DNA from 3 places in the Methylobacillus flagellatus KT genome. Region 2 is predicted to be linked to each of the others. Evidence: predicted binding sites of a transcription regulator. Region 2 holds the regulator's gene; each other region holds the start of a gene.
The links. The regulator sigma-54, encoded in region 2, starts transcription at its own class of promoters, with help from an activator protein. The targets are predictions, from matches to a motif close to TGGCACNNTTCCTGCT.

Region 1 (10,218 bases), 500 kb from region 2:
GCTGCTTCGATCCGGCGTCCGCCGGTATGTTGCAGTGCCTTGGTGATCAGGATGCGCTCGAATTGCTGAGTGCGGCTATCGAGGATATCGTGTTCGCCACGGTTAAGGGCATCCGTGACTTCCGATGCGAGGGCGTTCTGCCATGAGGTGGCGCTGGCGGGTTTGGCGGCATCTTCCTTGAGTTCAGGCGGCAGGTCGGCGATGTCGATGTTTTGGCCGGGGGCCATGACGGTGAGCCAGTGGCATACGTTTTCCAGTTGGCGCACGTTGCCGCTCCAGCTCAGCGTGCCGAGATAACGCAAGGCTGCGGTGGATGGCTGCTTGGCTTCGACGCCCAGTTCGCGGGCGCTATGCTGCAGGAAATGCTTGACCAGCAAGGGGATGTCTTCGCGGCGTTCGCGCAACGGCGGCAGGCGTAGGCGGATGACGTTGAGGCGGTGGAACAAGTCCTCGCGGAACAGCCCGAGCTTGACCCTTTCTTCCAGGTCCTGGTGGGTGGCGGCAATGATGCGCACATTGACCTTGACCGGCTGGTGGCCCCCTACGCGGTAGAACTGTCCATCGCATAGCACCCGCAACAAGCGCGTTTGCAGGTCAGAAGGCATGTCGCCGATTTCGTCGAGGAACAAGGTGCCGCCGTCCGCCTGCTCGAAGCGTCCGCGCCTGGCGGCTTGCGCCCCGGTAAATGCGCCGCGTTCATGGCCGAATAGTTCAGACTCGAGCAAATCCTTGGGGATGGCTGCGGTATTGATGGCAATGAACGGCTTGTCGAAACGGGGGCTGTGACGGTGCAGTGCGCTTGCCACCAACTCCTTGCCGGTGCCGGATTCGCCATTGATCAATACTGTGGAGTGCGAGCGGCTCAGACGACCAATCGCGCGAAACACTTCCTGCATGGCAGGAGCTTGGCCGATGATCTCTGGTGTTTCCTCTTGTATCACTACTTCAGTTGCCTGGCGCATGCTTTCATCCACTGCACGGCGGATGATTTCAATCGCCTGGTCAACATCGAAAGGCTTGGCCAGATATTCAAAAGCCCCGCCTTGGAATGCAGCAACGGCACTTTCCAGGTCGGAATAAGCGGTCATGATGATGACAGGAATGTCTGGATGGCGTTGCTTCACCTCATGCAGGAAATCCAGGCCAGAACCATTAGGCATGCGAATGTCGCTGACAATGACTTGTGGCTCTTCCCGGGTAAGGGCATTCAGTGCCTCGGGTACCGATGCGAAAGTCTTGAAATCCATGTCTGTACGGGCTAGCGCCTTTTCGAATACCCAGCGTATGGATTTGTCGTCGTCTATGATCCAGATCGGTTTCATGATGGTTACCTGTACAGTCTTTGTTTTGTATTGAAAGTATTTGCTCTGCTGTGGTTTATTGTCTTGCGATGTAAGACTTCATTGCCGTGCTTTCTATTGGCAGCAATATGGTGAAAGTGGTACGGCCCGGTTCGCTTTCGCATTCGATCATGCCGTGATGCTGGGTGATGAAGGTCTGGGCCAGCGTCAGGCCCAGGCCTGTTCCGCCCTCCCGGCCTGACACCAGCGGGTAGAAAATGCGCTCGCGGATGTCGGGCGGAATTCCGGGGCCGTTGTCGATGATCTGCAGCTTGATGGCAACCCGGTAGCGTTTTTTTGCCAGTGTGACCTGACGGGCCGCACGCGTACGTAAGATGATTTCCGGTGCTTGCTCGCCAGGGTTGTTCAGCATGGCCTGCACGGCATTGCGCGCGATGTTCAGGACCGCTTGGATGAGTTTCTCGCGGTCGCCGATCAGCTCGGGCAGGCTGGTGTCGTAATCCCTGCGGATCTGGATGCCGCGGGGGGACTCAGCCAGCAGCAGGCTGCGCACACGTTCCAATACTTCGTGGATGTTGGTCGGCTCGTATTTCGGGACGCGGTGCGGCACCAGCAGCCGGTCCATCAGCAATTGCAGCCGGTCGGCCTCCTTGATGATGACCTGGGTGTATTCGCGCAGGCTGACTTGCGGCAGCTCGTGTTCCAGCAGTTGCGCCGCACCGCGTAGCCCGCCTAGCGGATTGCGGATTTCATGGGCCAGGTTGCGCAGGAGTTCGGCGTTGGCTTGCTGTTGGATGAGCATGCGTTCTTCACGCGCAATGCGCAGCTGCTGGTCCATATGCTGGAATTCGAGTACCAGGCACGCTGGGTCCAGCTCTACCGGCGTCACAGTGCAGGTAACGGCGAAAGATTGCTGTCGCAGCGTGGTGATAGGGAACTCGTGCTCGCGGAACGGGCTGTGGTACTTGATGGCGTGTTCCATGGCGGAGTCGAGGATGTCGCAGCCAGGAAATACCTGAGACACCGGCAGGCCTGCGATCTGTTTGGCACTGATGGCGAATAGCACCTCGGCGCCGGGGTTGGCATAGACAACGTGACGCTGATTATTGAGTAGGATAATCGCGGTCGATAAATGCTCTAAACCTGCGAATGAGGGGGGGATTTTATGTTCCATGGCTTCTATTAAGCAAAAGCCAGGCCAGGCCCCGTGGCGTTATGCAGGCAGGCTATGCTACAGGCGTCCCGGCTCGCGTCAGCCCCGCGCTTGCAAGCGCGGGTGGGGTATAGCGCTATTTGCTGTGCATTGGGGGCGACCAAGGCTTTCTCCTCATGCTTTCGCTGTGCATAGTGGGCCTGGCGTGGACATGACGCCGGTATGGGCAGTAGTTATTTGAATGCTTCCAATTCTTTTTCCAAGAGCTGTACATTGCGCTCGTGCGCATCCACTTCGGCTTGCAAGCGCTTCATTTTTTCCTCGAATTTTGCGACGTTGCGATAGGTTTTTCCGTTGGCGCCCCGGTAAACCTCAGGCTTGGATTCGCCTTCGGCATAGGCTTTTTTTGCTTCTTCCAGGGCTGCGCGTTCAGCCTCCAGCTCTTCAAGCAGGATTTGCTTGCGCTGTTCATCGCGCTTTTTCTGGGTTTGGGTGTCGATGCGCGGAAAATCGCTAGGCGTGGCCTGGGGCTTGGGTTTGGGCGGGGGAGCCGGGGGCGGCGGATCTATATCCAGTTTGATGGCTCCCTTGCTGGGGACATTGGAGTAGGTGACATGCCCATGTTCGTCCACGCTTTTGTAGATTTCGGCATGGGCGCTGCCATGCATGACTGCATACATGGGCCAGGCCAGAAGGAATAGGCTGATTCTTTTCATGAGATTCAGTGTAGAGCAGAAGTCTGGGACAGGCAATTGCTGACGGGATGGATTCCAGATACAAAAAAAGCGGGTTACCCCGCTTTTTCTGGTGGTTGCGCCGCTTAAACGCTGTAGTACATGCTGAACTCGATCGGGTGTGGAGTCTGGCGTAGCTTGGTTACCTCTTCCATCTTCAGATCGATATAAGCGCTGATCCAGTCATCGGAGAACACGCCGCCGCGGGTCAGGAACTCGCGATCCTTGTCCAGGGCTTCCAGCGCTTGCTCCAGAGAGGAGGCAACGGTTGGGATCGCTGCATCTTCTTCTGGTGGCAGGTGGTAGAGATCCTTGGTAGCAGGTTCGCCAGGATGGATCTTGTTCTGCACGCCGTCCAGGCCTGCCATCAGCAATGCGCTGAATGCCAGGTATGGGTTGGCGGTTGGATCGGGGAAGCGTGCCTCAATGCGGCGTGCCTTGTCGGATTGCACGAATGGGACACGGATGGAGGCGGAACGGTTTTTCGCGGAATAGGCCAGCTTCACAGGGGCCTCAAAGCCGGGAACCAGGCGCTTGTAGGAGTTGGTGCCCGGGTTGGTGATGGCGTTCAGCGCACGTGCGTGCTTGATGATGCCACCGATGTAGTAAAGGGCAAACTCACTCAGGCCGGCGTAGCCGTTGCCTGCAAACAGGTTCTTGCCGTCCTTCCATACGGATTGGTGCACGTGCATGCCGGAACCATTGTCGCCAGAGATGGGCTTGGGCATGAAGGTGGCTGTCTTGCCGTATGCGTGAGCAGTATTCAGGACGACATATTTGAGAATCTGTGTCCAGTCGGCGCGTTGAACCAGGGTGCTGAACTTGGTGCCGATTTCACATTGGCCAGCGGTTGCTACTTCATGGTGGTGAACTTCGACGGGCACGCCTAGTTCTTCCAGCGCCACAACCATGGCGGAACGAATGTCGTGCAGGGAGTCGATCGGGGGCACAGGGAAGTAGCCGCCCTTGACGCCGGGGCGGTGGCCGGTGTTGCCGCCTTCAAACTTCTCGTTGGAGGCCCATGCGGCTTCTTCGGAGTTGATCTTGACCGAGCTGCCGCTCATGTCCACGGACCAGTTGATGGAGTCGAAAATGAAGAACTCTGGTTCGGGACCGAAGAAGGCTGCGTCACCGATGCCGCTGGACTTTAAGTAGGCTTCAGCACGCTTGGCAATGCTGCGTGGGCAACGATCATATCCCTTGCCGTCGGTAGGATCCACAACGTCACAGGTCAGGAACAGGGTGGGTTCATCCATGAACGGGTCGATGTTGGCTGTGTTCGGGTCCGGAATCAGGAGCATGTCGGATGCCTGGATACCTTTCCAGCCTGCAATGGAAGACCCGTCGAAAGCATGGCCTTCGGTAAATTTGTCTTCGTCGAATGCAGAAATTGGCACGGTTACGTGCTGTTCCTTGCCCTTGGTGTCAGTAAAGCGAAAATCGACAAATTTGATGTCGTTTTCCTTCACGAGTTTCAATACATCGGCCACCGCCATTTGATTCTCCTAGCTCTTTTTGGATTAAGAAGTTGATTAAGCACGCATGCTTGACACTGAAGTGAAGCAGGAACTGTGCCACGGAATTTACGTAAATTCCCATTCTCACATATAAGGATCCAAAAGAGAAACGCTATGTGATGCACCACTATATTGCGAGCAAGAGGTTTTGTGCACCATATTGGTGCTCATGGAATTGTGGCAAAATTTAACGCTATACTCCGCAGTTCTGAGAGGAAAGGAGAACGCGATGGAAACATTGAGTGCCATTTTGCAGAATGCCAAGCAGCGTGCTGAGCAGCAGGGGCTTCCTTATGCAGGTGCATTGACGCCGCAGGAGGCGCAGCAGGTGCTGGAGCTGGCGCCAGCGGCGAAACTGGTGGATGTACGCACCAAAGCGGAGCTTGAGCTGGTGGGGCGTGTGCCCCATGCGACGCACATCGAGTGGGCATTTTATCCCGGCATGGTCCCCAATCCCGATTTTCTGGCTCAGTTGGACAAGCAGGTTGATCGCGAGGCGCTGGTGATGTTTCTGTGCCGTTCTGGCGGCCGCTCTCACAATGCAGCCGTCGTGGCTGCCCAGGCCGGGTATGCCGAAGCCTACAACGTACTGGAGGGATTCGAAGGCGATCCCACTCCCGATACCAAGCAGCGTGGCAGGATCAATGGCTGGAAAGCCGCCGGATTGCCCTGGACCAACGCCTGAGGATAGTCATGGATCGTTACGCCGTCATCGGCCACCCGGTGGAGCACAGCAAGTCGCCTTTGATTCATGCGGCTTTTGCGCAGCAGACGGGGCAGCAGCTTGAATATGGCAAGGTGCAGGCTCCCCTGGATGGATTCGTTGCCATCGTGACCGATTTGCAGGAAAAAGGCTATCGAGGGGTTAATGTCACCGTGCCTTTCAAATTTGAGGCTTATTCCCTGGCGACGGAGCTGACACCACGGGCACGTGATGCTGGTGCGGTGAACACACTGACTTTCACGGACGGCGCCATTCATGGCGACAATACGGATGGCGTCGGGCTGGTGCGCGATATCCTGCAGAACCTGGCATTCACCCTGGCAGGCAAGCGTGTGCTGCTACTGGGGGCAGGAGGCGCTGCGGAGGGAGTATTGGCCCCCCTGTTGGAAGCGTCTCCCTTGTCACTCTGCATTGCCAACCGCACCGTGGACAAGGCAGAGGCGATGGCGGCACGTGTGAGGCCGGGTCAAACTTCATTGGACGCGCGCGGTTTCGATGCCCTGGCCGACCAAGAGTTCGATGTCGTGATCAATGCTACTTCCAGCGGCTTGCACAACGAGCGGCTGCCCTTGCCATCCGGATTGTTTGCAGCCGATGCCTTGGCATATGACATGATGTACGGGCGCGAGACGCCCTTTATGCGGTATGCGCGTGAGGAAGGCGCCAGCAGAATTGCCGATGGGTTGGGCATGCTGGTGGAGCAGGCAGCGGAAGCCTTTTATATCTGGCGCAGGGTGCGGCCTGATACTGCGCCTGTGATGGCCGCATTGCGGGCCGCATGATCAAGCAATTGTTCTGGCGCGGCTTGTTGCTGGCGCTGGTGCTCGTGGTGTTGTACCAGTTCTGGATCTTCATGCATATCCTCTGGTGGGTGGAGCACAATCCTTCGAGCAGCGCGTTCATGCGTGCCAGTCTGTCTGCGTTGCAGCAGGATAACCCTGATGCTGCGCTCAAGCATCAATGGGTCGAGTACCAGCGGATTTCCATCCATCTCAAGCGGGCGGTGATTGCAGCCGAGGACGCCAAGTTCGTCGGCCACGAAGGGTTTGATTGGGACGGCATCCAGAAGGCCTATGAAAAGAACTGGAAGCAAGGCAAGATTGTCGCTGGTGGCTCGACCATCAGCCAGCAGCTTGCCAAGAACCTGTTTCTCTCCACCAAGCGCACGCCCTGGCGCAAGTTGGAGGAGGCCGTGATTACCTGGATGCTGGAACGGATGATGAGCAAACGCAGGATTTTCGAGATTTACCTCAACGTGATCGAATGGGGCAATGGCGTGTTCGGTGCCGAGGCTGCCGCGCGACATTACTACAGGACCAGTGCGAGTAGCCTGAATGTCGCTCAGGCTGCCAGATTGGCGGCGATGATCCCTAACCCGCGCTACTATGACAAACATCGCGAGGCGCGCGGCTTGATCCGAAAGGCACGCATTATCGAGGCGCGCATGCGTTATGCAGAAGTGCCGTGACGGTATTGCCTGGGCTGCTACGGCCTTGTGCTAGAATGCGATTTTTGCATTAAAACCCTATGCGCTTCTGTTTCCTGATCCTGATTGCAAGCCTGACCTTGGCTGCCTGTGGCACCAAGGGCAACCTTTACATCCCGGAACAGCAGTACCCGCAGGAACTCCAGCCGCAACAACAACCTTCCCGATGAGCTGTCCGTGAATCCATTTCAGTTGAAGAATGGCATCCTGCATGCCGAAAATGTCCCCCTGACCCGGATTGCCGATGAGTTCGGCACACCCACCTACGTTTATTCCCGCGCAGCACTGGAGTCCGCATATACGCGTTTTGCAGCGGGTTTCGATGGCCAGGATCACCTGGTTTGCTTTGCGGTGAAATCCAACCCCAGCCTGGCGGTGCTCAACCTGTTTGCCCGCCTGGGCGCCGGGTTTGACATTGTGTCAGGCGGAGAGCTGGCGCGAGTACTGGCTGCAGGTGGAGATCCTGCCAAGGTGGTGTTTTCCGGGGTGGGCAAGACCGAGACGGAGATGGAAACTGCGTTAAATGCTGGTATTTTCTGCTTCAACGTGGAATCCGCCAGCGAGTTGGACCGGCTCAATGACGTTGCTGGCCGCCTGGGCAAGACGGCGCCCGTGTCCTTGCGTGTCAACCCCAATGTGGATGCCAAGACGCACCCCTATATTTCCACTGGGCTCAAGAACAACAAGTTCGGGGTCGCGTATGAGGATGCCTTCAACCTGTACCAGCATGCAGCCAGCTTGCCGAATATCGCCGTGCATGGCGTGGATTGCCACATCGGTTCGCAATTGACCGAGCTTTCCCCATTCATGGATGCGTTCGACCGTGTATTGGCCCTGGTGGATCAGTTGGAAGCTGAAGGTATCAGGGTAGCGCATATCGATCTCGGCGGAGGTATCGGCATCTGTTATGCCGATGAGACGCCGCCTGATTTTGCTGCATATGCGGCCGCCATGCTGCAAAAGCTGGGTGACCGCAAGGTCAAGCTGGTGTTCGAACCTGGGCGTGCGCTGGTGGGGAATGCCGGCGCGTTGATTACCAAGGTGGAATATCTCAAGCATACCGAAGCCAAGAACTTTGCCATTGTGGATGCCGCCATGAACGACCTCATGCGCCCGGCGCTCTACGATGCCTATCATGAGATTGCAGCTGTCGTGCCAGCAACGGACCCATCCTCCGCCCAGGTATACGAGATCGTCGGCCCGGTTTGCGAAAGCGGTGATTTTCTCGGTCATGACCGCAAGTTAGCCTTGCAACAAGGCGACCTGCTCGCGGTGTTGTCCGCCGGCGCCTATGGCATGAGCATGAGCTCCAACTACAATACGCGCCCCCGTGCCGCTGAAGTCATGGTGGATGGCGACAAGACACACCTGATCCGCGAGCGTGAAACCGTAGCACAACTGTTCGCCCTCGAAAAGATTCTGGGCTAAACTGCTAACGCAAGTTTGATAGAGTTAAAGAGGAGATTGAAATGCGCCTGATTCTTGCCATTTTCCTGCCCTGGCTGCAGTTCTTCACGATCGGTCGGCCAATTGCAGGCATCATTTGCCTGATTCTGCAGATTACCGTGATCGGCTGGTTGCCAGCCGCGATTTGGTCCGTGTATGCCTTGAGTGAATACAAGACCGATCAGAAAATCAGCAAAGCCTTGCAGAAGTAATTCCACGAGTAATTTTGCATGAAAGAAAAGCCAGCGATTGCTGGCTTTTGGCTTTAATTTATCTTGATCCAGGATGGATGGTGCTCGTCCCTGCCAAGAGATGCAGTGAGATGGTCCCTAAAAATGAAAGGGTGGAGAATATCCCCCAATACAATGTCGATCTCCATTCGTGCCAGGGGCATGAGGGCCTTCCCGTGAGAAAGCTATACACGATCATAGCCCAAAGCCAGTAAGCCTAAGCTCTGGCGGACGCATGCGAAAGCTATCGAGGGGCAATGCGCCTATGTCTGATGCCACATAACTATGCAGGACGAAACTGTGAAAATATCCAGTCCTGATGGATCGGTCGCAGAAGTCTTTGTTGCCTTTCTCAAGCTGGGGCTGACTGCCTTCGGCGGTCCCATCGCCCACCTTGGCTATTTCCGCACCGAGTTTGTAGAGCGCCGCCGCTGGGTGGATGATCGTAGCTACTCTGATCTCGTCGCTTTGTGCCAGTTCCTGCCCGGACCAGCCAGCAGCCAAGTGGGGATGGCGCTGGGACTGGGCCGTGCGGGTTGGCTTGGCCTGCTGGCGGCGTGGGTAGGGTTTACCCTGCCATCAGCAATTGCGCTGACCCTGTTTGCCTTCAGTATTGCTGAGTACCAGGAGTTGTCCCAATCCGGTTGGATTCATGGACTGAAGATTGTCGCGGTGGCCATCGTGGCACAGGCAGTATGTGGCATGGCCAAGTCGCTATGTCCTGATTGGCCGCGTGCTGTACTGGCCATTCTGGCAGCGCTGCTTACGATGGTGTTTTCTTCAGCGATGGGACAGGTTGCCGCCATCGCGATGACGGGATTGCTGGGTTGGTGGGGGTTAAAGATCACGCCGCCAGGCGGTGGCCAGGCTCATTGCTACCCGGTTTCGCGTAAGCTTGGCATGGCTGCGCTAATGCTGTTTGCGGTACCGCTTGTCGGGCTGCCCTTATGGGGGGCAGCTACGGGTACGGGTTCGTCCACCACGATCACATTGCTGGAAGGGGTGTACCGCTCGGGTGCGCTGGTCTTTGGCGGTGGACACGTCGTGTTGCCACTGTTGCAAGCCACAGTGGTGCCCAGTGGAATGGTCAGTAATGCCGACTTTCTGGCCGGTTACGGCGCGGCCCAGGCCGTGCCTGGGCCACTGTTTACATTCTCCGCCTATCTGGGTGTCATCGCGCAAGGGCCGTTACATGGCTGGGTTGGCGGTTTGGCGTTGTTAAGCACTATTTTTTTCCCGGCTTTCCTCATACTAATCGGCGTACTGCCATTTTGGGAAGGATTACACCGTCGTGAAAGCATCCAGGCTGCCATGGCCGGTGTCAACGCCGGTGTAGTTGGTATTTTAGGATCTGCACTATACGACCCAGTTTGGACGAGTGCTATTCACTGCAAGGCGGATTTTGCGCTGGCGCTGCTCTTGTTCGGCCTGCTGACCATTGGACGTGCGCCGCCAGCGCTCGTGGTGCTGTTAGCAGGGGTAGCTGGCATCACTATCTAAATGCCATTGGCCCGCGCTACGGTCGACCAAGTCTAGTAATTTCACAGTAAGAACTATTATTCGAAAAGTCATGCCTCTGAAAATTTGCCATACCATGGGACCAATGCATTCATGAGGATCATCAGGC
Region 2 (10,218 bases):
GTATCATCCTGGCTGCAACGGATGGCTATTTCATCAATCTCGATAGCTTGGATCTCGGCGCATATCCATCCAGTGCACGTTATACGCATTTAACAGTATCCAATGGCATAGACACATATGCCTTCGAGGGCATTATCGGCACTGGTAACCTCGCCAGCACTTTCTCGGCTTTCGGTGCAGCAGGCATCGGCAGCAATATCACCATCGAGTGGTACAACAGCGCCTACAATGTTGGCATTGACAATATCAGCTATACCGTCACGGCCGTTCCTGAGCCGGGCTCACTGGCGATGCTGATGGCCGGTCTGGGATTGTTAGGGTTGATGAGGATTAGAAAGTCCTGATACACCCTCATGGCCACCCCAGTAATGTTGTCCTGACATGGCATAGATGGTCAGGACAACATTGGCCAATAATTATCTGTAGCGAAAGTGACTCGTCAGCAAAACCAGCCTTCTCTGCATGCTGGAAGAGCATCATCATGGTTCTAACCGGTTATGCCGCACCTCCTGCATGCCACTATAAAAGCAGGACACGACCATCATGCCTGTATCGTGTTCAAGCCGTCATCCCGTTATGCCGTAGCAAGGCATCAATGCTCGGCGCCCTGCCCCGGAACGCGATGAACGATTCCAGCGCGGGGCGCGAGCCGCCCTGGGCGAGGATTTCGTTCCAGAAGCGCTTGCCGGTTTCCGCGGAAAGCACGCCGTTTTCCTCGAACATGCTGTAGGCATCTGCGGAGAGCACTTCCGCCCATTTGTAACTGTAATAGCCGGCCGCATAACCACCTGCGAAGATGTGCGAGAAATTGTTGGGGAAGCGGTTCCACTTGGGCGGACGCACCACGGCGACTTCGTCGCGGATGGCTTCGATGAGCTCAAGTGCTGTGGTGGTGTCGTATTCGCTGAAGTCGGAATGCAGACGCATGTCGAACAGGGAGAACTCGATCTGGCGTACGGTCTGCATGCCGGCCTGAAAATTCTTGGCAGCGACCATCTTGTCGAACAGTGCCTTGGGTAAATGCTCGCCGGTATCGACGTGCCTGGTCATGTGACGCAGCACGTCCCATTCCCAGCAGAAGTTTTCCATGAACTGGCTGGGCAGTTCCACAGCATCCCACTCCACGCCCTTGATGCCGGATACACCATAATCCTCGACGCGGGTCAGCATGTGGTGCAGGCCATGGCCGAACTCGTGAAACATGGTGATGACTTCGTCATGCGTGAACAGGGCGGGCTTGCCGCCGACCGGCGCGGAGAAATTGCAGGTAAGGTAAGCCACGGGAATTTCGACGCCGTGGTTCTTCCTGCGGCGGGTGATGGCTTCGTCCATCCAGGCGCCACCGCGCTTGTTGTTGCGCGCGTAGAGGTCGAGGTAAAACTGGCCCACTGGCTCCCCTGCCGGGGTAGTGATTTCGTAGAAACTGACGTCCTTGTGCCAGACTGGTGCTTCCTTCTTGCGCACCTGCAGGCCAAAGATGGTCTCGGTGACCTTGAACAGGCCCTGCAGCACTTGTTGCTCGGGAAAGTATTGCTTCACCTCCTGATCGGAGAACGCGTACTTTTCCTCGCGCAGTTTCTCGGAGGCATAGGCGATATCCCATGCCTGCAGCTCAGGCAGACCCAGCTTGTCAGCGGCATATTGGCTGAGCTCCTGCATGTCGCGCTCGGCGAAAGGCTTGGCGCGCTCAGCGAGGTTGTTGAGGAACTCTTCCACCTGGGCCGGGGTTTCTGCCATCTTGGTGGCAAGCGAGACTTCGGCATAGTTGCGATAGCCCAGCAGCAAGGCAGCTTCGTGGCGCAGAGTGAGGATATCGCGGATGATCTCGGTGTTGTCCCATTCCGGTTTGCCGAACTCGGAAGCGCGGGTGGCATAGGCGCGGTAGAGGGTTTCACGCAGTTCGCGATTGTCGGCATATTGCAACACCGGCATATAGGAGGGGAAGTGCAGGGTGAACTTCCAGCCGGTCTTCCCATCGGCCTTGGCGGCTTCAGCCGCAGCCTGCAAGGCATCTTGGGGGATGCCTTGCAGCTGGGCTTCGTCCTCGATGAACAAGGCATAGTCGTTGGTAGTGTCGAGCAGGTTTTCCTCGAACTTGGCGGCCAGGGTGGAAAGCTCTTCCTGGATCGCCTTGAAGCGGGCCTTCTTGTCTGCCGGCAACTCGGCGCCGCCGAGGCGGAAATCACGCAATTCGTTATCGACGATCTTGCGCTGGGCAGTGTTGAGCTGTTCATAGGCAGCGCTGGCCTTGATGGCGCGGAACTTGGCATACAGGCGCTCGTCCTGTGAGAGGTCTGCATAGAATGCAGTGAGCTTGGGCAGGTTTTGATTGTAGGCCTCGCGCAACTCCGGGCTGTTGACCACGGCATTGAGATGGCCGACTTGCGACCAGGCGCGCGAGATCTGCTCCTCGAAATCCTCCAGCGGACGCACGAAGTTTTCCCAAGTGGGCGGCGCAGGGTCTGTGACCAGGGTTTCTATCAGGGCCTTGCCCTTTTCCAGCAAGTGGTCCACCGCAGGGGTGACATGTTCAGCCTTGATTTGGTCGAACTGGGGCAAGCCGGAAAAATCCAGCAATGGGTTGTTGGCAATGCTCACGTGGAATCCTTAACTAATCAAACGCAATGTAAAAGGGTAGCGGTATTCCTGCCCCTGGCTAGCGGCAATGGCAGCCAGGACGCAGAGGATGAGGTTGGCAATCCAGAGAATGCCAGCCAGCAGGAAGCCGACAAGTATCACCATCAATATGGAGCTGATGGCGTACCCTATCAAGAGGGTGATCTGGAAATTCAGCGCCTCGCGGGCCTGCTCGGCGATGAATGGACTGCTGTCCTTCTTCAGCAGCCAGACGAAAAGTGCGGGAAACACGCTGAAGACCGTGCCCGCCAAATGAGTGACCACAGCGATGTTCTTTTCGTCCGCACTGGGTACCGGAATCAGGTTACTCATGGTGTAATCCCCTCGGAAATGAATGACCGGAACAATGATGGATACACTACTGATTGAGTTTTTCCAGCAAAGGTTCGATCTTGTCGATATCGTAAGTGTTCATGACTTTACGGGCCATGGCGACGATGGACTGCAATTCAGTCTGCAGCACCTGGCGCTTGATGGTCAGCAAGTGCGATGGATGCATGGAAAACTGGCGCAGTCCCAGGCCGAGCAGCAGCCGCGTGAAATGAAGCTCGCCCGCCATTTCGCCGCACACCGACACCGGCTTGCCCAGCTTGTTGCCAGCCTTGATCGTGATTTCGATCAGTTTGAGCACGGCAGGATGGGAAGGTTTGTAGAGATGCGACACCGCATCGTCCGTCCGGTCGATCGCCAATGAATACTGAATCAGGTCATTAGTGCCGATGGAAAGGAAATCCAGTTCGCGCGCGAATGCCTCGGCATTGATGGCCGCGGCAGGAATCTCGATCATGCCGCCCAGCATGATCCCGTCGTCGAACGGGATGTTTTGCTCGCGCAGGCTGTCCTTGGCACGCTCCAGCAAGCTGACCGTCTGCCTCAATTCCAATAACGACGACAACATGGGAATCAGAATCTTGATCTTGCCGTAATGCGAGGCGCGCAGGATGGCACGCAACTGGGTCAGGAAAATCTGCGGCTCGGATAAGCACAGACGGATAGCACGCAGGCCCAGCGCGGGATTGGTGCAGCTGCGTGCGGCATCCGGGTTCATCTGCTTGTCAGCGCCCAGATCAAGGGTGCGGATGGTCACCGGCATCCCTTTCATCATCTCCGCCACTGTGCGATAGGCGGCGAATTGTTCCTCCTCATCCGGCATCTCGCGCCGGTTCATGAACAGGAATTCAGTGCGGTAGAGGCCAATGCCGGTAGCCCCCACCGCCTTGGCCTTGGCAACGTCGGAAGGCACTTCAATGTTGGCATGCAGCTCGACCTCAACCCCGTCCAGGGTTACTGCCTTGGTCAGCTTGAGGCGCTTGAGCTTCTGTTGCTCGAGCTCCCACGCCTCCTGGCGCAGGCGATATTCGGCAAGGGTATCCTTGTCCGGGTTGACAATGACGATGCCGTGGTTGCCATCGACGATGATGAGTTCGCCGTCGCGGATCAGGTCACGCGCACGGTGCAGCGCCACAATGGAGGGAATGCCCAGGCTGCGGGCCAGGATGGCAGTATGCGAGGTCGCGCCGCCCACGTCCGTGATGAAAGCCGCAAACTGGTGATGCTTGAACTGGATGGCATCGGCCGGCGACACATCGTATGCCACGAGTATCTGCGCGCTTTCCTCCGGACGTACGGCCGCGCTGGGGTGGCCAAGCAGGGCCTTGATGATGCGCTCCACCACTTGCACCACATCCTGCTTGCGCTCGCGCAGATATTCATCCTCAATCAGTTCGAACTGCGCCACCAGCTCATGCATCTGCTGCTTCAATGCCCATTCGGCATTGCACAGCTCCTGTTCGATGATGGCCTTGGGCGCTTCCGACAAATGCTTGTCGGACAATATCATCAGATGCGTGTTGATGAAGGCTGCCAGCTCTGCAGGCGCATTGGCCGGCAATTGCTCGCGCACGGACTCGAGGTCGCGCCTGACATGGGCCAATGCCTGCTCGAAGCGGATGATTTCGGCTGCGACCGCTTTCCTGGGAATCTGGTGATGCACCACTTCGACCAGGGCATTGGCGACGAGATGGGCGCTGCCGATGGCGATGCCACCCGACACGCCGACGCCGTGCATGGAAAAACTGACCTTGCTGCTCTGCGCCATGGAAGATTATTCCTGAGGGGGGAAGGAAGGCATGGCGAAACCGTTATTCAGGTTCGCCAAAACGGTCGTTGATGAGCTTCACCAGGGCATCCATGGCAGCCTGTTCGTCGCTGCCGTTCGTTTCGAGCGTCACCTTGCTGCCCTTGCTCGCCGCGAGCATCATCACGCCCATGATGCTCTTGGCGTTGACGCGCCTGCCATTGCGTTCGATCCAGATTTCGCAGGCATATTGGCTGGCAGTCTGCGTGAGCTTGGTGGATGCGCGGGCATGCAGGCCCAGCTTATTGATGATTTCTATTTCTTGTTTAATCATGATGCTTACATGCGTCCTTGGAAAAATGCACCACGCCTTCGCGTCCGCCGCTGATGGACTTCTCGACCAGGGTCATGATGCCGTTGTCTTGCCGATAGGTGAGCGCCCGCACCAGCATAGGCAGGTTGACCCCGGCCACGCCTTCGACATGGCCGGGAATCAGCAGCCTTGTCACCAGGTTGCAGGGTGTGGCGCCGTAGATATCTGAAAGTATCAGCACTCCCTGCCCCTCGTCCAGTTCCCTGATCATTTGCTGGGCCTGCGGCAGTAATTCGCCCGGGTCGTCATGCGTACCAACCCCGAGCTGCCTCAGCAACGGCGGTCGCGAGCCCATGACGTGGCTTGCACAGTGAATCAGGCTTTCGCCCAGGGTGCCATGGGCAATGATGAGTATACCTATCATGCGTTGTATTCCATATCCTCGGCTGCGCTGCGGCTGGCTACGCGGCCTAGTTGGTCTCCAGTGATCGATGCCGCACCAGCACGCGGTATTCCTGGCGGCGGAAATGTGCCGCAAGACGTTCTGCAAGATAGACCGAGCGGTGCTGGCCGCCGGTGCAACCGATCGCCACGGTCAAGTAGCTGCGGTTGTCGGCAATGAAGTTGGGCAGCCAGCGCTCGATGAAACCGCGGATATCGTCATACATGTTCTGTACGCTGTCATGTGCCTCCAGGAACGCACACACGGGCTTGTCCTGTCCGGTCTGGGGCCGGAGCGCCGGATCATAGTAGGGGTTGGGCAGGCAGCGCACGTCAAACACATAATCTGCATCCAGCGGAATCCCATGCTTGAAACCAAACGAGGAGAAGAGCAGGATGAGTTCACCGTTTTTCTGCGTCACGAATTCCTTGACCCAATTGCGCAAGGCATTGGCGCTGAGACTGCTGGTATCGATGCGCAGCCCCAGATCAACCAGAGGCTCCAGCATGTGGCGTTCGTGACTGATGCTCTCCGCCAGAGTGCTGGTGTCACTGCTCAAGGGATGGCGCCGGCGCGTTTCGCTGTAGCGCTTGACCAGTGTCTCCACATTGGCCTCGAGAAAAAGCACCTGTACCTCGATGCCCTCATCCTTGAGCTTGCGGATGTTGCCTGGCAGCGCCTCGAGCGAGGCACTGCGTGTATCGATGCTGATTGCCACTCTTTGGTGATTGCCTTGGCTCAGATGTTCCGAAGCTTGAGGCAGCAGGGTGGCAGGCAGGTTGTCGATGCAATAGTAACCACTGTCTTCCAGCATCTTGAGCACGATGCTCTTGCCTGAACCCGAAAGACCGGTCACGATGACAAGCTGCATGCTCTATTCGGCCTGTGGTTTCGTTTTCCGGGAAGTGCGCGCCATCTCGCGATGCTGGCGCTGCAGGAACTGCTTGGTACCGTTGATGCCGCGCAACAGGAGCATATGGTTGCGCACGGCCACTTCGACCAGGACGGCGATATTACGGCCGGCAGCGACCGGGATCACGACCTTGGGGATTTTGACATCCAGGATTTTCTCATGCTGCGATTTGATGTTGAGCCGATCCAGCGGCACCATGGTATCCGCCATTTCCAGTTGCACGATCAGGTCGAGCGGCTTGGTCGGCTTGACGGCATTGTCGCCAAACAAGGCGCGGATATTGAGCACCCCCAATCCGCGCACTTCGAGGAAGTCTTGGAGCAACGGCGGGCAACGCCCTTCCAGCCTGTCCGGCGCGATACGATAGAAGTCGACGATATCATCCGCCACCAAGCGGTGTCCTCGCGAAATCAGCTCCAGTGCCAGCTCGCTCTTGCCAATGGCCGCGGTGCCCTTGATCATGAGGCCGAAACCCTGCACTTCCATGAACACGCCATGCAAGCTTTCCGATATCGCCACGGCTTGGGCAAGGTAATGGCTCAGCACATCCATGAGGCCGGGACTGCGTAAAGGTGAAGTGAACAAAGGCGTGCCGAACTCGTCGGAAGCCGCCACCAGTTCTTTCGGGGCTTCTTCGCCATTAGCGACGATGATGGCTGCCAGGTCAGCGGAAAACAGGTTCTTGATCGCCTGGAACAATTCGCGCGCCTTCAGGCTGCGCAGGTAGTCCATTTCCGCGCAACCCAAGACCTGTACACGGTTGGGATGCACGAAATTCAGGTGACCGACCAGCGCCAGAGATGGCTTGGTCACGGTTTCACTTGTCAGGGGATTGTCGCCACCCGCCAACCCTGCTACCCATTTCAGCTTGAGCTTGCGGCGCATATCCTTGTAAAGCTGGGTCACACTGATTTCAGCCATGTATGCTTAATACCTTGGGGGATGAACATGCAGAAGAAATTGCTGCAAGCGCGTCAAATCCTTGCTCGTAGCATAGCGCTTGCAGCATCTCACCGAAGGTTACTCAACCGGTTGGTGCTTGAGGCCACCTGATGCTTGGTTGTGGTTGCTGATCTTCTCCTTATGCTTCAACACTTGGCGGTCCAGCTTGTCAGCTAGCAAGTCAATCGCGCTGTACATGTTTTCTGCACCACATTCCGCATGCAGGTCGTTGCCAGGCACATGCAGGGTGGCTTCCGCCTTTTGCACCAGTTTTTCTACACTCAGGGTGACCTTGAGGTCAATCACATGATCAAAGTGATTACTGAGTCGAGCCAGTTTAGACTGCACATATTCGCGCAACGCTGGAGTAACCTCTAGATGATGTCCGGTCAGGTGCAAATTCATAACACTCTCCTTACTTGAAAAACGCGCAAATCAAAGCGACTTGCGCTGGTTGGCCGCGGGTATCTGTAGAGACTCGCGGTATTTCGCTATAGTTCTTCTTGCCACGACAATCCCTTGCTTGCTCAGGATATCGGTGATCTGATTGTCGGACAGCGGCTTCTTCGGGTTTTCCTCGCTCACCATCTGCTTGATCAACGCACGGATCGCCGTGGCGGAGCACGCTCCTCCCGACTCTGTCGCCACATGGCTGCCGAAGAAATACTTCAACTCGTAAACACCGCGCGGTGTGAGCATGTGCTTTCTTGTGGTCACGCGCGACACGGTCGATTCATGCAGGCCCAGCTCATCGGCAATCTCCCGAAGCACCAACGGGCGCATGGCCACTTCGCCGTGCTCGAAGAAATTACGCTGCCGGTCCACGATTGCCTGCGACACACGCAGGATAGTGGAGAAGCGCTGCTGGATATTCTTGATCATCCATTTCGCCTCCTGCATCTGACTCATGAGATATTGACTGGAGCTGTCACGATTCCGTTTCAGGATGCCGGCATAAAGCTGGTTGATACGCAGCTTGGGTACGACCTCATCATTCAGGCTGGCAACCCAGATCCCCTTGATCTTCTTCACCACGATTTCATGCTGGATGTAATGATCCGAAGTAATGTGGCTGAATTCGCCGCCTGGTCGCGGATTGAGCTGGGTCACCAGTTGCTGCACCGATTTCAGGACATCATCATCGCAATGCAGCAGTTTACGCAAGCGCGTGTAATCACGACTTGCCAGCAGGGGCAGATGCTGTTCGGCAACCTTGATCGCCAACTCCACAAAAGGTGTTTCTGCCGGCAAGGCACGCAGTTGCAATGTCAGGCATTCTGCCAGGTTGCGGGCGCCAATCCCCGGCGGATCCAGATTCTGGATATGCTTGAGTGCCGTTTCAAGCTCGAGCGGATCGATCTCCAGCTCTTCCGGCAAAAGCTCGGCCAGCTCTTCCAGGGACTGTTCCAGATACCCATCGTCATTGATCGCATCTACCAGTACCATCGCCAAGGTCTGATCACGTTCCGACAAAGGCAGCAGCTTGATCTGGCTCAGCAGGTGTTCACGCAGAGTGAGGTTGGCCGCTTCCTGAAAGCTGAAGTCGTTATCGTCTTCACTATTAGCGCCGCCTTCTTCCCAGCGGCTACCTCCTTGGAAAGACTCATAGTAATCATCCCCGCCGCCAAATTCGTCAATGCGTGGCAATTCCTCGCTCGCGGGCGCAGGCGCTTCGCTGGCAGGAGCAGAAACCGCAGCATCCGGGGCAGGACTGTAGCTTTCGGATATCTCGGCAGCACCGTCTGGACCGTCTATACGCTCCAGCAAGGGATTGGCCTGCAACAGTGACTCCAGCTCCTGGTTGAGTTCCTGCGAGGACAGCTGCAACAATTTGATTGACTGCTGCAGCTGCGGCGTCAATGCGAGATTTTGGGAAAATTTTAGCTGTAGACTTTGTTTCATCTCTCTAATTCTGCATGGACTACAGGCGGAAATCCTTGCCCAGGTAAACTTCTCTTACACTCTCGTTATGAATGATTTCACTGGGTTTCCCCGATGCGAATACGCGGCCTTCGTTCACGATATAGGCGCGGTCGCATATGCCCAATGTCTCACGCACATTATGGTCCGTGATCAAAACTCCGATGTTGCGCTCGGTCAGAAAACGTACGATCTTCTGGATATCCAGTACCGCGATCGGGTCAATCCCCGCAAACGGCTCGTCCAACAGTATAAAACTGGGATTGGTCGCCAGGCAGCGGGCGATTTCCACCCGGCGGCGCTCGCCTCCGGACAGGCTGACTGCCATACTGTTGCGTATATGGGTGATATGGAGCTCCTGCAACAAGGATTCAAGCTGCTCATTCTGCTGCTCAGCGGTCATTTCCTGCAACTCGAGGATGGCCTGGATATTCTCCGTCACCGTCATCTTGCGGAAAATGGACGGCTCCTGGGGCAGGTAGGCCAACCCCATGCGCGCGCGCTGGTGGATGGGCATCCGACTCAGGTCCTTGCCATTGAGCAGTATGCGTCCGCCATCCAGGGGCACCAATCCCACCATCATGTAGAAACTGGTTGTCTTGCCCGCGCCATTCGGTCCTAGCAGTCCAACCACCTCGCCACTGTTGAGCTGCAGGGAAATATCCTGCACGACGGTGCGCGATTTATATTGCTTGCGCAAGCTTTCTACGATTAATTCACTCATTTATGCGGTCGATACCATCTCTAATATAAAGCGCGGTCGCCTTGACCGGTAAACAGGCAGAAGGCTGCAAACAGCCGTCCGGCTCAGGGAGCCTCCGCCTCTGGTTTCTTCCTCGGCTGAATAATGGCGCGCACACGGCCAGTCGGAGTTGTCGCTTGTGATCCGCCGCTGATGACTTCCGCATATTCGGCGTTGGCGTCATACATGATGTAATCCCCATGCACGATATCATCGCCGCGCTTGACCCAGG
Region 3 (10,218 bases), 1.4 Mb from region 2:
TCATGACGCCGTCACCATCCTGTTTGCGGATATCGTGAACTTCACCCAGATTTCGGCAGGGATGACACCTGCTGCTGTGGTTGACCTGCTCAACCATGTCTTTTCCCGCTTCGACCAGCTTGCCGCCCAGTATGGCGTGGAAAAAATCAAGACTATAGGGGATGCTTACATGGTGATTGCGGGGGCGCCCAGTCCCCGGACAGACCATGCCCACGTCATGGCGGACATGGCGCTGGAAGTGCCTGCCTTGCTCGACAAGGTTTCCAGAGAGATCGGCATGCCATTGGCAATGCGGATTGGAATGAACAGTGGTGCAGTGGTGGCCGGTATTATCGGCAACACCCGGTTCAGCTACGATTTATGGGGGGATGCTGTCAATATCGCCAGCCGTATGGAAACGACCGGGCTGCCCAACGAAATCCAAGTTTCAGCCGCTACCTATGAGCTGCTGAAGGCGGATTACTGCTTTGAGCCGCGTTGTGGTGTGGATGTCAAGGGAAAAGGCAAAGTAGTGACCTATTTGCTTAAGGGAAGGATGGACAAACATGATGTTGATGTATCAAGATGACCTGAATCCCAACAATCACGCCATTCTGCAACATTTGCTATTTGCATATTTAATTTAAATTTTTTTGCTTTTTCCTCCGTTATTGCAGTCATCCAGTGTGCGAGTTCGCGCAGCATTGGGCTCATTGACGAAGGAATAGCATGAAACAACTCCTGAAGGATATTACAGTTCACCGTATGGTGATGATCGTGCTGGTTTTCATCAGCATCCTGATCCTGACCCTTTCCGCCATAGGATTGGCTGGGATGAATGCGGCAGGGAAGGAGCTTGAGGTCAGCCACGCGACGCTCAGGCAATCCCAATCCCTAGTCTTGGCCAATGAAAATCTGCTGCGCGCCCGGCTCAGGCTGGTCAGGCAACATGATTATCTTGAGGCTGGAGACCTGAAGGCAAGCCAGGCCGAATCTCTGCATGTCCGCTCTGCAATGAAGGAGGCCGATGCCAGTTTCAATGCTTTCCTGCAGGGGGCATCATCAGTAGACATCGATGCAATTCGTCAGCTCAAAGCCCATTACATCCTGGTGCATGATGAAGTGGAGAAGCTGATTGAATTGCTTGAACAAGGCGATATTACCAAGTACAGGCAGCATAATATCAGCGTCGTTGCTGGCGCCAGTCGTCACTTCGGCAATGCGGCCCGGGAAGTCAATGGTCTGTTGGAGCAGCAAGGGCAAGCCATGCTGGAAAATGCACAGAAAAACCGCAAGCTGCTGATGGTTGCAGTGGCTTGCGTTCTCGGCGTCTGCCTAGTACTGCTGGTTCTGGCTGATCGGTATGTTGTGCATTTTGTCCGGATGCCGTTGGATCAGGTGAAAGCGTATTTCCAGAAAATTGCCGATGGGGACCTCACCTTTCCTATAGAGCCATTCGGCAAGAATTGTCCAGGGCAGATATATCCTTACCTGATCGACATGAAAGACAGTCTTGCCAAGATGGTCCGCCAGGTACGCGATAGTGTTGAGCAGATCAACAACGGCACCGCCGAAATCGCCCAGGGCAACAACGATCTTTCGCACCGTACCGAGGAGCAGGCGAGTTCGCTCGAGGAAACTGCCAGCAGCATGGAGGAGCTCGCGGAAACCGTGGCGCATAATGCAGAAAACGCTAGGACGGCGACAGGCATGGTGCAAAATACGGTGGCTGTGGCAAAGCAAGGCGAGGCTGCCATGGATGAGGTCGTGCGGATCATGCAGGAGATCAGCGCCAAATCTGCGCAGATCGAGGAGATTACCGGGCTGATTGACGGCATTGCTTTCCAGACCAATATTCTTGCACTGAATGCTGCCGTGGAAGCCGCGCGGGCAGGGGAACAGGGGAAGGGGTTTGCCGTGGTGGCAAGCGAAGTGCGTTCACTTGCGCAGCGTAGCGCCAGCGCCGCCAGAGAGATCAAGGTGCTGATCGCCGCTTCTGGCGAGGTCGTGGATACAGGTACCCGCAAGGTCACCTCTGCAGGCAATACAATTCACGAGGTTGCAAATTCAGTCAATCAGATAGCTGCCCTGATCGGGGAGATTGCGGCAGCTTCTAGTGAGCAGGCAACCGGTATTGCGCAGGTCAAGCTTGCCATCACGCAGATGGATGCTGCTACTCAGCAGAACTCCGCATTGGTTGAGCAATCTGCCGCAACTGCGACTGCATTGGATGAGCAGGCCGGCAGCCTGAGGAGGGCCGTGGAGATATTCCAGTTAGCCTGAAGATGCTATTCCCGAATCAAGTTTGCATCTTCAGGAGCTACCTGATTTCCAAGGCTGTTGCCGATGCATGACCGGCTGAACTGTTGGTGTAGATGCATATGTGCTGTTTGGCTGTTGCCCTGGCAGCAGTTAACCATGAAATGGTTTGAGGTTTTTATTGCTCTTAATTGATTTATAATTACATTTTGCCCTGGCACTTTTATTGCTGAATTTATTCAATGCATGCCTTGGCATGAATTGGATTAATCTTTGAAAGTAGGAGTCGGTATGGCAAGAATAGTGGGCATCTCGGGCAGTTTATCGCAGCCGTCCAGGACCAGGGCGCTTGTGGAAGAGATTGCTGCAAGGGCATCGCATCAATTGCATGCGCCAGCGGAGGTGATTGATATTGCCGGGATTGCAGCCGTCCTGGGCAGCACCGTATCGTATGGGGAATTTCCCCCTGAGTTATCGGAGGCTTACGAAAAAGTCCAGGCAGCTGACTTGCTCGTGATCGCCAGCCCTGTATATAAGGCTTCTTATACCGGCTTGCTGAAGCACTTTTTCGACTTGCTCGACCCCAAGGCCTTGGTCGGCAAGGTTGCCATTCTGGGTGCCACTGGCGGTAGTGATCAGCACGCCATGATACTGGACTACCAGTTACGGACGCTGGTGAGCTTCTTTAGTGTATATACCGCGCCAACGGCTATCTATGCCAGAGATAGTGAGTTTGCCCATTATCAGCTGACCAGTGATGCCATCCGTCAGCGGATCGCGGTAGCTGTCGACCAGGCGGAATTCCTGTTGAAGCATCCGCAGGTGCCTCAAGTCCTGGTGGCGTAAAGACCGGCCAGGCTAAGATATAAAAGGGGCTGAAAAACAGCCCCTTTTTGGTTTTTGGCTGCTCCCTGAATCTTTGATGCGCCCGCATGGCTTCATTTTCTTGAGTTTCAGCCGATATGGATGGATATCATCAAGAAACAAGATCAAGGAGGACACATGGTTGCACCGAGCAATAATATTGCTAACAGTACTGCGGGGCCGGCCAATGAAGCATTGAGTGAGGCTAAAAAGGCTGCTGAAGCGCGACCGGATGGGCAGAAGACGATGCTCAACGCAAAAATCCTCCAAGCTTCGTTAAAGGTGTCCATTCAATCCGGCAATGACGGCTTGGCCTTGCTGTATCGCTCCGCCATAGAACATATCAATGCCGTACTGGAGCCTCAGCTGGGGGCGAATGCCATCGGCAACGCCATGGCCGGAGATCATAGTGCCGAAGCGACGGCAGGACGCATCCTTTCCATGTCAACGGGCTTTTTTGATGCCTATGCTGCACGGCATCCGGATCAGGATCCGGAAGAAGTGGTGCGTGATTTCGTGGCATTGATCCGGGGTGGCTTCGAGAAAGGCTATGCCGAAGCCAAAGATATTCTCGCCGGACTAGGTGTGTTGGGGGAAGGTAGCGATATTGCTGCAGATATTGCCAACACGTATGCGCTAGTGCAGAAGGGCTACGACGATTTTCTCGAAGCCAAGCAATCTGCAATCCGCGAGGACGTTGGTCAATCCAGTCAAGAATAGGGAAGAATCTTCATCAGGCAATCAGCTTTAACTCTTTCAGCCTTGCCCGCAGGATATTGCGGCTAATACCCAGCAGCCTAGCGGTGTGTACCTGGTTCTTGTTGCTGAACTCATAAGCTTTCTCGACCAGGACTGCATTGACCAGCTCGAACAGCTTGGGTGGTGGGGATTCGAAAAGCTGGCTGAACACGCGTTCCAGCTGATAAGTTTCCGTCGCCGGATGAGGTGTTGAGGAGTCGGTAGCCTCCAGCTTGGTATCCTGATTAATAGCCCATGCCGACTTGGTGTCTTGCTTCTCCAGTGGCACGGTCCCGATCGGTGGAAGGCCCAGATCCTTGGGGTACAGGGTCTCCGATGTGGAAATCAGCAACGCGCGGTGGATGACGTTCTCTAACTCACGAATATTCCCTGGCCACGGATAATGAAGTAACTGCTGAATGGTTTCCGGGGCGAGTTTGGGGATTCCGGTGTGCAGTCGGGATTTGTAAACATTCAGGAAGTGTTCAACCAGCGGTAGGATATCGCCTGGCCGCTCGCGCAAGGGCGGCAAGGCAATGGGTACCACCTTTATACGGTAATACAAGTCTTCACGGAAGCGCCCGGCACGCACGGCTTCTTCCAGGTCGACGTTGGTTGCCGCGATGAGGCGGACATCAATCGGGGTGGCCTTGCGCGAGCCCAACCGCACGACCTCCCGTTCCTGCAATACGCGCAACAGCTTGACCTGGGTCGATTGCGGCAGGTCGCCTATTTCATCAAGAAACAGGGTGCCGCCATTGGCGGACTCGAACCACCCTGTCTTGGCACTGGTTGCACCAGTAAAGGCGCCGCGTTCGTAGCCGAACAGTTCACTTTCTACCAGGGTCTCTGAAAAAGCCCCGCAATTGATGGCCTGAAAAGGGCCATCGCGTCTATTGCTGAGTGCATGGATGTGACGCGCGATCAACTCCTTGCCGGTACCCGTTTCGCCGATGATGAGGGCGGTGGCATTGCTGGCGGCAATTTTCTCGATCAGGCTCAGTAATTCCTGAGACCTGGGGTCACTGAAAACCAGTGCGCTTGCGCGCACGGAGAGGCTAACCGCGCTGGGATTCGGATGCGTGATGACATGATCCGCAGTCTCGAATGCCCGCTCATAATTCCATAGTTCAGCATGCATTAGCTAAGGACTTTCTTGTAGAAACATCGCACAAATATACGCACAATTCTTTATCTGGTCTAAAACTATATTTTCATATCTATATTCTTTTTTTTAATAAGTGAAGCGGCGGAAAGTTGAGTGTTGCTTTTAGTACAACGCCTTCATGGCCACTAATGCTTCGTTTGCAGCAACTGTTGCTAATTCAGCAGTAAAAAGTGTGTTGCTGATTGGCAATGCTTTTCATAACCTAATGAAATAATTGATTTATTGTGGAGATTGCCAAGATTTTCCAATGTTGGCATATGTCTTGCGCTTTTATCACCCAAGGATACCTGGCAGATGTACTGCCTTTCTTGATGACGATAGAGGTGAATAATGACTGTAACCGCAATTGATACAGAAAACGATGTGGAAGCTTTTGCTGCCCAGGTGCTGGCTGATGCCAAGATTGCATTTGCCGCCTTCCGCAGCACCGGTACCATTACTGCGAACGGCACGGTAGGTTTTGTCGAGCGCGTTCCCGGTGAAGAAAAGCTTGTAATCGTGAACGATCCGGGCCCGTTCAATTGGGATAACCGCGAACTGCAGGCGGTGGTCGTGGACTTTGAAGGAAATGTGGTGCTGGGCAAGGGCAGTGCAGCCGGTGCGACTCGGTATACCAAGTTATTCAAGGAGCATGCGGATATCACGACGATTTCGCACGTGCATTCGCCGTATCTGGGAGCGTGGGCACAAACCCATCGCACACTGCCAATTCGTTATGTGCCGGTACAGCGCTATAACCTGATTCGTGAAATTCCTATTTATATTGATAGGCGCCAGCAGGAAGTGGATTTCATCTTGGATCAGATCAGGTTGAACCCGCACAACACAGCAATTCTAGAGGCTAATGGCGGTTCTACCGTCTGGGGCAAGCAAGGTTTGCGCAAGACTGCCGAATTTATTCTGATTCTTGAAGAGGGTGCACAAATCCAGACCTTGGCAGACGCGATCGGCGGCTCTCGTGATTACGGCCCCGGTGTATTGGCTCAGCAATGGAAGATGGCCAAGATTTACGATCAGGCCAGGGAATTGAACCTGCTGCCTTCCACTGACCTGCGTTAATCGAAGGAGCGGTCATGAGCGAGTTGATCAATGGGGTGGACAGGATCTGGTTTACCCGTTGCCCTGTGCCGACTGCGACCGGTATTGCCTACAAGTTGGGTTGGCTGGATGAAGAGTTTGCAAAAGATGGTATTGCCGTCTCTACATTACAGGATGGTCCGCGGGAATATAACCGGCATCACTATGACCATCAATTGCCTACGCTCATCCGTGAGGGCGGCAGCTTGCTGGCGATCGCAGCTCGCGCGCAATATGCGCCTACTCGCCTGATCGGCCTGACATGGATAGATGAATGGCAGGCGATTCTGGTGAGACCTGATTCCGGTATTACCGAGCCGCACCAGCTCAAGGGCAAGCGGCTGGCGTTGCCTGCATTCGTTGACCACCCGATCAAGGATCATGTGCGCGGTAGCAGTATTGCGCGCGGCATGAGCCTGCACGGTTATAAAGGCGCACTCGGCATTGCAGGGTTGACCCTGGATGATGTCGAACTTGTCGAAGTGGCTGCGGCAGGGCAAGGGCGGGGAGATGGCAGGCGCAGTCGTGAAGTGGTGGGCAGTCTGTGGGCCGGTTTGGATGAGCTGGTTGCAGGAAATCTCGATGCGGTTTACGTCAAGGGCGCTTCCGCTGTCGAGGCGGCCAAGCGCTTAGGTGTTGTGGTCGGGATCGACCTCGATAGCTATCCCGACAAGCGTGTAAGGGTGAACAATGGCACGCCGCGGCCCATCACCGTGCACGAGGATTTGCTGGAGAACCATTTCGACCTCGTGGTCCGCTTCCTTTACCAGACTTTGCGTGCGGCCGATTGGGCCAAGCATAATCTTCAGGGTGTGCATGCGATTCTTCAGGATGAGACCTTTGCTGGGGCCGAGAGCGTAGCGACTGCATACCGCAACGATTTTCACCTCAACCTCGAACCGACATTGACGCCTGACCGTCTCGCGCTATTCCGCAAACAGAAGGATTTTATGTGGGTTTATGGCCTGCTTGACCGTGATTTCGACTTTGACGCATGGGTGGATCAACGCCCATTGCAGGAAGCCAAAAGGCAGCTGGAGGCCAAGGTTGCCTGATCTTGGTCGGTAGTCATGGTATTCAAGCCAGTCTTTTAACCGGTGTGTTTTACCCGACTGCGGGTGAACACACTGTTTTTCATTGGATTTTCATGAGTTTCGAACCCCGCACTGGATTGTTAAGCAGGCCCGACATGTTTTGGAGTGAGTTGAATGTTGCATAGAAAAATTTATCATCTGGCGCTGGCTGCCATGATGGCATTGCCGGCTTTTGCCAGCCTTGCCGAGGAAACACCCAAGGTCGTGCGGATTGCAGCAGTGGTGTATAACATTGCGGGCAAAACCACTTACCTCAATGGCGCAGCAGTATTGACTGAAGGAGGGTTGGAAGAGGCACTCGCAAAAAAAGGCGTGAAAATCGAGTGGGTGCCTGCCTCTCATTCCGCTGTGGGGCCGATCATCAATGAAGGCTTTGCCAGCGGTAAAATCGATTTTGCTTCTTATGGTGATTTGCCTCCGGTGATCCTGAATGCCTCCAGGCCCACTGTGCAATTAGTGGCGCCCTGGGGGCGTAGCGGCAACTCCTATCTTGTGGTGCCTGCAAAATCCAAGGCCAGTACGATCGAAGATTTGAAAGGCAAACGCATTGCCTTGCATCGTGGCCGGCCATGGGAAATTGCGTTTGCAAACTTGGTCGAATCCAAGGGCCTTAGCTTCAAGGACTTTAAAATCGTCAACGTGAATCCTCAGGTCGGTGCCGCCGCCTTGGCAAGCGGCACAGTAGACGGGTTCTTTGGGCTGAATGATGCGTATATTCTCGAGCAACGCAAGGTCGGGCGCATCATCTGGTCTACCAAAAACTCGCCCCCCGACTGGAAACTGATGGGCGGGTTATGGGCCAGCAATGATTTTGTCCATAAGTATCCTGAGCTTACCCAGACCATCGTGACTGCCTATGTCAAAACCAACTACTGGACTTCCCAGGATGCGAACAAGGACAAATACATCAAGGAATATGCCACCAATGCCTTGCCGGAAGAGGTAGTGCGCAAGGATTACGACAATGACATTGTCGCCTGGAAAGACCGTTGGTCTCCACTCTATGACGACGCCCTGAAAGCGCACTACCAACGAGTGGCGAGTTATGCCAAACAATCAGGCTTGGTGCGCAACGAAGTCAAGCTGGATCAATTGCTCAACCCAAAGTTTGTCGAACATGCGCTCAAAGAGCTGAATCTTGAGCACTACTGGCAAAGCCAGCAGATCAATCAGGCTCAGCTCAGTTCAGTAGAGGTTAAGGGAAAATGATGAGGTTGACCGTTTTGCCCGCCTTGTTGCTGGCAGCATTCCTGGGCTATTTCCCTACAGCCCATACCGAAGATCTCAAGGTTGTCCGTATCGCCTCGGTGGCGACTAACGTCGGCGGCAAGACGGTATATGCCGGTAGTGCCTCTCTTGTTGTCAATGGTGCTTTCCCGGAAGAGCTGCGCAAGCAGGGTATCAAGGTGGAATGGGTGCCTGCGGCGATGGCGTCTGTTGGTCCCGTAATCAATGAAGGTTTTGCCAGCGGCAAGATCGATTTTGGCATCTATGGCGATCTGCCGCCTATCATCCTCAATGCAAGCAAACCCACTGTGCAGCTGGTGGCGCCTTGGGGCACGACTTCCAATTCCTATTTGGTTGTGCCCAAGAACTCGACAGCCAAGAGCATCAAGGACCTCAAGGGTAAAAAGATCGCCTTGCACCGCGGCCGCCCATGGGAGCTGGCTTTTTCCAACCTGTTGCAGAGCGAAGGCCTGACATTCAAGGACTTCAAGATCGTCAATGTCAATCCGCAAGTCGGTGCTGCCGCCTTGGCGAGCGGTACTGTCGATGGTTTTTTCAGCCTGTTTGACTCTTACATCCTTGAAGACAGGGGGGTGGGCAAAATTATCTGGTCGACCAAGACTGCGCCAGTGGACTGGAAACTGATGGGCGGTGTGTGGGCGCGCAATGACTTTGTAAAGCAGAACCCCGAGATAACCCAGGCCATCGTCACTGCCTACCTGAAAAGCGTGCACTGGGTAGCGCAGGATGAAAACAAGGAAACCTACATCCGGGAATATTCCAACAAGATCTATCCGGAAAGCGTGAACCGCAGAGAATATGACCAAGATAATGTGAGCTGGCGCCAGCGCTGGTCGCCGCTCTACGATGTAGCCTTGCAAGAACATTATCGCAAGGCAGTCGCCTATGCGCAGGCATCCGGGTTGACGCGAACGCAAGCGGATGTTCAGCAGATGCTCAACCCGCATTTTGTTGCCACGGCATTGAAGGAACTCAAACTTGAGGGCTTCTGGACTCCGAACTAAATGCACCCAAGAGCGTTCAGGGAAGCGATCCAGGTGAGGCGCTCTGCTGTAAAAACAGTATCGGTTGGATCTTGGCCTTGAGGTGTCACAACAGTGTCAGGGCCATGTCCGACCATTTTCAATTACAAGCAATATAACGCCTTTGATTCATCGGCACTGTTTCATTTGCATCAGCGATATCTGTTTCCATGGAAACACTTGGGGCCGATTTTTGTTGCCATGGAAACAGTTTTGCTGTCAGTAGAAGAGCGAATATTTCCCAATTCAATGAATTTAAATAGAAAATTATTTTTCTTGAGAATTTGGCACGAGGATTGCATTTATATAACCAAAATATATTTTTAATTGCCTTTATATGTTTTTGTTGTGGGTTATTAAAAAAAGTTATTTGGAGTAGTGTGCCGCAGGGCACTTCAATGCCCAGGTGGCAGAAAGAAGCAAGAATTGAGTGCATTGAATACGGTGCTGAATTTCAAGCGTGAACAAGTGCTGCATGATGAAGAGGTGGCAAGGCAGCGGACCAGCCTGAAACCGGTCGCCTTGACGATAGAACGCGTTGAAAAAGCCTTCCAGCTATCAGGCGAGCGCCTGCAGGTGCTTTCCGATATCAATCTGGAGGTGCGCACTGGCGAGTTTATCTCGATCGTTGGTGCCAGCGGTTGCGGCAAATCGACTTTGCTGAAGCTGCTCGCGGGATTGGATACCCAGTATGCAGGGAACATCGTCTATCAGGGTAAGCGTATTCAAGGAACCGACCTCGATCGCGGCATTGTGTTTCAAGAACACC

Region 1: a site for sigma-54 is predicted at 2,487-2,502, ahead of glnL (nitrogen regulation protein NR(II)). Genes of this name have one in related genera too.
Region 3: a site for sigma-54 is predicted at 5,260-5,275, ahead of MFLA_RS08025 (class II aldolase/adducin family protein). Genes of this name have one in related genera too.

Annotation. Positions count from the first base shown of each region.
Region 1 is NC_007947.1:2,619,405-2,629,622, reverse strand. Features, by position in the region: gene ntrC (nitrogen regulation protein NR(I)) at 1-1,322, opposite strand, end outside; gene glnL (nitrogen regulation protein NR(II)) at 1,378-2,475, opposite strand; gene MFLA_RS12495 (DUF4124 domain-containing protein) at 2,688-3,170, opposite strand; gene glnA (type I glutamate--ammonia ligase) at 3,275-4,684, opposite strand; gene MFLA_RS12485 (rhodanese-like domain-containing protein) at 4,935-5,390, shown strand; gene aroE (shikimate dehydrogenase) at 5,399-6,211, shown strand; gene mtgA (monofunctional biosynthetic peptidoglycan transglycosylase) at 6,208-6,897, shown strand; gene lptM (LPS translocon maturation chaperone LptM) at 6,957-7,085, shown strand; gene lysA (diaminopimelate decarboxylase) at 7,093-8,343, shown strand; gene MFLA_RS12465 (YqaE/Pmp3 family membrane protein) at 8,385-8,573, shown strand; gene chrA (chromate efflux transporter) at 8,877-10,091, shown strand.
Region 2 is NC_007947.1:150,997-161,214, reverse strand. Features, by position in the region: gene MFLA_RS00790 (PEP-CTERM sorting domain-containing protein) at 1-344, shown strand, start outside; gene MFLA_RS00785 (M3 family metallopeptidase) at 559-2,598, opposite strand; gene MFLA_RS00780 (DUF4870 domain-containing protein) at 2,608-2,949, opposite strand; gene ptsP (phosphoenolpyruvate--protein phosphotransferase) at 2,996-4,735, opposite strand; gene MFLA_RS00770 (HPr family phosphocarrier protein) at 4,779-5,048, opposite strand; gene MFLA_RS00765 (PTS sugar transporter subunit IIA) at 5,041-5,451, opposite strand; gene rapZ (RNase adapter RapZ) at 5,498-6,340, opposite strand; gene hprK (HPr(Ser) kinase/phosphatase) at 6,344-7,303, opposite strand; gene hpf (ribosome hibernation-promoting factor, HPF/YfiA family) at 7,403-7,729, opposite strand; gene MFLA_RS00745 (RNA polymerase factor sigma-54) at 7,760-9,226, opposite strand; gene lptB (LPS export ABC transporter ATP-binding protein) at 9,246-9,968, opposite strand; gene lptA (lipopolysaccharide transport periplasmic protein LptA) at 10,052-10,218, opposite strand, start outside.
Region 3 is NC_007947.1:1,674,028-1,684,245, reverse strand. Features, by position in the region: gene MFLA_RS08050 (adenylate/guanylate cyclase domain-containing protein) at 1-568, shown strand, start outside; gene MFLA_RS08045 (methyl-accepting chemotaxis protein) at 709-2,262, shown strand; gene MFLA_RS08040 (NADPH-dependent FMN reductase) at 2,530-3,084, shown strand; gene MFLA_RS08035 (DUF5610 domain-containing protein) at 3,241-3,822, shown strand; gene MFLA_RS08030 (sigma-54 interaction domain-containing protein) at 3,836-4,981, opposite strand; gene MFLA_RS08025 (class II aldolase/adducin family protein) at 5,339-6,067, shown strand; gene MFLA_RS08020 (ABC transporter substrate-binding protein) at 6,082-7,140, shown strand; gene MFLA_RS08015 (ABC transporter substrate-binding protein) at 7,294-8,388, shown strand; gene MFLA_RS08010 (ABC transporter substrate-binding protein) at 8,385-9,431, shown strand; gene MFLA_RS14555 (hypothetical protein) at 9,550-9,885, opposite strand; gene MFLA_RS08005 (ABC transporter ATP-binding protein) at 9,876-10,218, shown strand, end outside.